Regions from separate parts of the Clostridium sp. JNZ X4-2 genome, predicted to be linked through region 2. Evidence: a T-box and tRNA genes for the amino acid it is inferred to sense, from the RefSeq annotation. Region 2 holds a T-box; the other holds one or more tRNA genes.
What was found. A T-box is a leader RNA that pairs with one kind of tRNA and senses whether it is charged. The one in region 2 lies ahead of asnS (asparagine--tRNA ligase), so its partner is inferred to be a tRNA-Asn.
Positions count from the first base shown of each region.

Region 1 (3,425 bases), 860 kb from region 2:
GAATAAAAAAACTGGATTATGTAATTGCAACTCACCCGGATGAGGACCACATAGGCGGCATGAGTTCAGTAATAAAAAAATATAATATAAATAAATTTTACGCTCCAAAGAAAACATCTAATACCAGAACCTTTGAGAGCATGATAACTGCATTAAAAAGAAAAAATATGAAAATAAACGTTCCAACTCCTAGTGCTACTGAATTAAACTTGGGAAAGAACACCACAGCTGAGGTGTTGGCCCCTAATAACACGGACTATGAAGATACCAATAATTATTCCGTAGTTCTAAAAATTACTTATGGAACTACTAAATTTTTATTTACAGGAGATGCTGAAAATAAAAGCGAAAGAGAGATGATAGATAAAAATTATGATCTTTCAGCAGATGTATTAAAAGTTGGACATCATGGAAGTTCAAGTTCTACTTCAGATGAGTTTTTAAATAAAGTCAATCCTAAGGCAGCTGTAATAAGCTGTGGTAAAAATAATAAATATGGACATCCAACTAAAAAAACAATAAATAAGCTTAAAAAGAAAGGCATACAAATTTATAGAACTGATGTAGATGGATCCATCCTGCTTACAAGTGATGGAAACAAGATAGCTAAAGAATAGTCTATATTACATTGAGAGGAATACATATGAATGACAAACTTATACTAAAATTTCATTCCAGAACCAAAGGGATATTGCTGGTAGTTATATCTTCAATGTTATGGGGTATATCCGGTCCAATAGCCCAATATCTTTTTCAATATAAAAATATAAGTCCTGAATGGCTTACAGATATCCGGCTTTTATCATCTGGAATTATTTTTTTAATACTGATATATTTTAAAAAAGGTAAAAAAATATTTGATATATGGAAATCCAAATACGGTCGAAGACATATTATATTATTTAGCACATTTGGTTTAATAGGAACACAATATGGGTATTTCGTCTGCATTAAATATGGAAATGCAGCTACAGCAACTATACTTCAGTATTTAAATCCTGTAATAATTGTACTTTATCTTGTAATTCATTCTAAAAAATTGCCAAGTTCAAGAGAATTCTTGTCAATTATACTGGCTTTACTGGGTACATTTTTTATTGTCACCAAAGGTAATATTCATTCTCTGGCTATTTCTAACTCAGCTTTATTCTGGGGAATCTTATCAGCTTTTGCTGCAGCATTTTATGTACTTCAGCCTTTTTATATAATTAAAAAATGGGGATGTGATATTGTAATTGGATGGGGGATGCTTTTAGGTGGACTAGCTTTTTCTTTTGTACATCCTGTCTGGAAAATCAAAGGCCAATATAATTTCAACTCAATACTGGGTATACTCTTTATAATTGTATTTGGAACTCTCTTATCTTTTTATTGGTATTCGGCAAGTACAAAATACATAAAAGCATCAGAAACAAGTTTACTGTCCTGTGTTGAACCTTTATCCGCCACTATTGTATCTATAATGTGGTTAAATATACCTTTTGCTGCATCTGATGTTATAGGCGGAATATGTATTGTAAGCACTGTAGTGGTTTTATCCTATAAACAAACCTAAGGGGCTAATAAAAAAGCAGCCCAAAATTTTATATGGGCTGCAGATTAATATCTCAAAAAATAAAAAATGGCTCCGTGGAGAGGGCTCGAACCTCCAACCCTTCGGTTAACAGCCGAATGCTCAACCATTGAGCTACCACGGAACAATTTTACCTGGCGGCGACCTGCTCTCCCACAGGGCCTCCCCTGCAGTACCATGGGCACTGTGAAGCTTAACCTTCCTGTTCGAAATGGTAAGGGGTGTTGCCTTCACGTTATTGCCACCAGATATTATTATCATAAATTGCTATTAACTTCGCAATATTTCGTCAAAACATTCACTGCGGTGTTCATTTACATTAGTAAACTCCACTCCTCGTTCATATTCTTCCTCATCTTGCTCGTCACTACCAATTTATTTATCATATAACTTTATCAAAATAAATTGATTCATACTAATATCATCTTATTTTAACTTTGATATGTGTTGTCCTCTGAAAATTGCACAGTAAATATTTATTCATTTTGTTTTGGTCAAGCCCTCGACCTATTAGTATCAGTCAGCTTAACATGTTGCCACGCTTACACCTCTGACCTATCACCTTGTGTTCTTCAAGGGGTCTTACCAGCTTTCGCTGTGGGAAATCTTGTCTTGAGGGGGGCTTCACACTTAGATGCTTTCAGTGTTTATCCCTTCCCGACTTAGCTACCCAGCTGTGCTCCTGGCGGAACAACTGGTTCACCAGAGGTCAGTCCATCCCGGTCCTCTCGTACTAAGGACAGCTCCTCTCAAATTTCCTGCGCCCGCGACGGATAGGGACCGAACTGTCTCACGACGTTCTGAACCCAGCTCGCGTGCCGCTTTAATGGGCGAACAGCCCAACCCTTGGGACCTACTTCAGCCCCAGGATGCGACGAGCCGACATCGAGGTGCCAAACCTCCCCGTCGATGTGAACTCTTGGGGGAGATCAGCCTGTTATCCCCGAGGTAGCTTTTATCCGTTGAGCGATGGCCCTCCCACGAGGTACCACCGGATCACTAAGACCGACTTTCGTCCCTGCTCCACCTGTATGTGTCGCAGTCAGGCTCCCTTATGCCTTTGCACTCTCCGAAGAATTTCCAACCCTTCTGAGGAAACCTTTGTACGCCTCCGTTACTCTTTTGGAGGCGACCGCCCCAGTCAAACTGCCCACCTAACATTGTCCCGTTGCCAGTTTCATGGCACCCGGTTAGAATTCCAGTACTGTCAGGGTGGTATCCCAACATCGACTCCAAAATGGCTGACGCCACTCCTTCCATGTCTCCCACCTATCCTGTACAGACAATACCGAAATTCAGTGATAAGCTACAGTAAAGCTCTACGGGGTCTTTCCGTCCAATCGCGGGTAGCAAGCATCTTCACTTGCATTTCAATTTCGCCGGATTTGTTGTCGAGACAGTGCTCAAATCATTACGCCATTCGTGCGGGTCGGAACTTACCCGACAAGGAATTTCGCTACCTTAGGACCGTTATAGTTACGGCCGCCGTTTACTGGGGCTTAAGTTCTTACCTTCGCATTGCTGCTTAGTATTCCCCTTAACCTTCCAGCACCGGGCAGGCGTCAGCTCCTATACTTCAGCTTTCGCTTTAGCAGAAACCTGTGTTTTTGATAAACAGTTGCTTGAGCCTTTTCTCTGCGGCCTCTTTCGAGGCACTCCTTCTCCCTAAGTTACGGAGTCAATTTGCCGAGTTCCTTAACAACAATTCTTCCGATGGTCTTAGGATTCTCTCCTCACCTACCTGTGTCGGTTTGCGGTACGGGCACACATAAATTCCATAGAGACTTTTCTTGGCAGTGTGATATCAGATACTTCTCCTTTCGGATTCCCCTTCACAGCTCGCAATTGAATA
Region 1 covers NZ_CM142685.1:784,803-788,227, reverse strand. The annotation lists gene ACYUJ6_RS03710 (ComEC/Rec2 family competence protein) at 1-617, shown strand, start outside; gene ACYUJ6_RS03705 (DMT family transporter) at 644-1,555, shown strand; tRNA gene ACYUJ6_RS03700 (tRNA-Asn) at 1,623-1,697, opposite strand; rRNA gene rrf (5S ribosomal RNA) at 1,706-1,822, opposite strand; rRNA gene ACYUJ6_RS03690 (23S ribosomal RNA) at 2,064-3,425, opposite strand, start outside.
Region 1: it encodes a tRNA-Asn, which carries the amino acid that the T-box ahead of asnS (asparagine--tRNA ligase) is inferred to sense. The anticodon was not compared.

Region 2 (3,425 bases):
GGCGGATAATTATCTTTGGCTAAATTCTCAGATGGAACGTTCTAATATTATAGCTGATGATCTATATAAAAAATATCATTCTAAATATCCAGATGCTTTCTATGGATGGTACTTCCCCTATGAAATTGACAATGCCAGATTTAATAAAACCAGTGAATTCGGCAATCTGGCCAATGCCATTAACATTCACTTAAATTATCTTGATTCAAAGGGAGAACATCTGCCTGTTTTATTATCTCCATTTATGAATTCATCTGCCGGTACTTCAAAAGAGTATTCTGCTGACTGGCAGTATTTATTTTCAAAAACCAATTTTAAAAGTGGGGATATATTTTGTCCCCAGGACTGTGTAGGCAGCGGAAGATTGAACCTGGATGAAGTGAATTCCTGGTATACTTCCTTGAGAAAAGCTGTAAATAAAAAATCCGGTATGTTATTTTGGGCAAATGCCGAAAGTTTTGACTATGTAAATAATTCCAGTGCACCTTTAAATCGATTTTTAAAACAGCTTACATTAGAAAGTCCTTGTGTAGACAATATAATAAGCTTCTCCTATAGTCATTATTACAGTCCTGATAATATAGACAGCGGATTTAATGAGGCATACTCATATTATGTAAAAAAGGGAAAGCTGCCTTATAAAAGACTGGACAGCCCTCAGAATCTAACTGTGGCAGTCATAGAAAAAAATAAATTCAAGATAACCTGGTCATCTCCCAAACATACGGATAACCTATGCGGCTATGAAATATACAGGGATAATATTTTAATTTCAAGAATCATGGTTCAGAGGAAATACGGCGGCAACCCTAAAGATTTCTCCAAAACCATTACAGACACACCTCTACTAAAAGAAAATATAAAATCCCATACTTATACAGTAAAGTCCCTGGGGTTTTCCGGTAATGTTTCAAAACCATCAAATTCAGCAGCAGTTAAAGTAGATGCCATCAATAAATTGCCCCATTTAGTTTCTAAAAATTGCAGGTACTCCATTATACCCTTACCTCATGAAAAATATAATGACATAAGCCTTACCAAACTTACGGATGGTAAATACTCCTCTGTAAATTCAGTAAAAGACAAGGCTTTTGTAGGATGGTATAATGATCCTATAGATATAGATATAGATTTGGGTGAAATAAAATCAGTACAGCAATTTATGGTAAGCTACCTTAGAGACCCCATACCTTGGGCTGAACTTCCTGAAAGAGCTTCCATTGCCGTATCTGAAAATGGGATAAATTTTACTCCGGTAGGGCTTTTAAGAATACCTTCCATACCTTTTTCAGACAGACATGGTTCAAAGTATCCAATATACCTGACTTTAGATAAACCTATAAATGTCCGATATGTAAAGCTTACTTCCATTACTAGACCAAACTATTATACCTTTATAGATGAATTTGAGGTGAGAAATTGATCTAAATACAGATCTTTTTGAATCATTTAAAATTTTATATTTTATAATTATTGACAATATATCTTATAAACATTATAATTTTAAAATGAAGATTCATAATTTTGCATAGATAAAATCATTTAAATTTATAAAGCTATGAAGAGAAGAGTAAATATAGAAACTATTTAAAGCGAATTGGTCATGGTGAAAGTCCAATATGAATCTATATTGAAGAACATCTCGGAGTTTCTAACCGAAATTCTTTGGGAAAGTAGGCTTAGAGGTATTCAACACCTTAATGTGAAAGATAATGAAGTACATTTTTTATCTTGAAGTTGGTCATGTTTAATGACAAATTGGGTGGTACCGCGAACATAAAGTCTTTCGTCCCTTTGAGGATGAGAGACTTTTTTATTAACAATTTAAAAATACAACATACTTATGGAGGAGGAAATTATGGAAACCACATTAGTAAAATCTCTCTATAGAGAAACTAAAAAATTTACAGATAAAAAAATTCAAATTTCAGGCTGGATTAGGACTATAAGAGATTCCAAATCATTTGGTTTTATAGAATTAAATGATGGATCATTTTTTAAAAATATTCAAATAGTCTTTGACGACACACTTGAAAACTTTAAACAAATATCAAAATTGGCCATTAGCTCATCACTTTCCGTAGAAGGTGTATTGGTTCTTACCCCAGATGCAAAACAGCCTTTTGAACTCAGAGCTAATAAAATAGTACTAGAAGGTAATTCAGCCTCGGATTATCCGCTGCAAAAGAAAAGGCATACTCTCGAATACTTAAGAACTATATCCCATTTAAGGCCTAGAAGCAATACTTTCTCTGCAGTATTTAGAGTGCGCTCTGTTGCAGCTTATGCCGTTCATAAATTTTTTCAGGAAAGAAATTTCGTATATGCAAATACTCCCATAATAACAGGCAGTGACTGTGAAGGTGCAGGTGAAATGTTTAAAGTAACTGCACTGGATTTAAATAACATACCAAAAAAAGATGATGGTACTGTAGATTTCTCCAAGGATTTCTTCGGTAAAGAAACAAATTTAACTGTAAGCGGTCAGCTGTCTGCTGAAACCATGGCTCTAGCCTTTAGAAATGTATATACTTTCGGTCCTACATTTAGAGCTGAGGACTCAAATACAGCAAGACATGCCGCTGAATTCTGGATGATAGAACCAGAAATGGCCTTCGCCGAACTAAAGGATTATATGGATGTAGCCGAAGACTTGGTAAAATATATAATACATTATGTACTGGAAAATTGTCCTGAGGAGATGTCTTTCTTTAATTCCTTCATAGATAAAACCCTGTTTGATAGACTAAATAACGTAGCTAACTCAAGCTTTGGAAGAATAACCTATACTGAAGCTGTAGATATTCTCAAAAAAAGCGGACAGAAGTTCCAGTATGCCGTGGAATGGGGAATTGATCTTCAGACAGAGCACGAAAGGTACTTAACTGAAAAAGTATTTAAGAAACCTATATTTGTCACTGATTATCCAAAAAAGATAAAAGCTTTCTACATGAGGGAAAATGAAGATGGCAGGACAGTAGCTGCCGCTGATTTATTAGTACCAGGGGTAGGTGAAATAGTTGGAGGAAGTCAGAGAGAAGAAAGATATGATGTGCTTGAAAGAAGAATAGAGGAGCTTGGCCTTAATAAAAAAGATTACTGGTGGTATTTAGAACTTAGAAAATATGGTGAAACGAAACATTCAGGTTTTGGCTTGGGATTTGAAAGAATACTCATGTATATGACTGGAATGTCGAATATAAGAGACGTCATTCCATTCCCTAGGACAACTGGTTCTGCTGAATTTTAATATGCATATAAATATTTAATTTAAGGAGGGACTTCTATGGATAAAAGAATTGGCGTGGTTGCTATAGTAGTAGAAAATCTTGAAAATGCCTCAATAGTGAATGATATACTTCATTCTTTTGCAAGTATCATAGTCGGAAGACTGGGCATTCCCTATAGAGAAAGAAATGTTTCCA
Region 2 covers NZ_CM142685.1:3,485,162-3,488,586, forward strand. The annotation lists gene ACYUJ6_RS16805 (DUF4434 domain-containing protein) at 1-1,423, shown strand, start outside; T-box leader at 1,550-1,797, shown strand; gene asnS (asparagine--tRNA ligase) at 1,859-3,250, shown strand; gene ACYUJ6_RS16815 (TM1266 family iron-only hydrogenase system putative regulator) at 3,287-3,425, shown strand, end outside.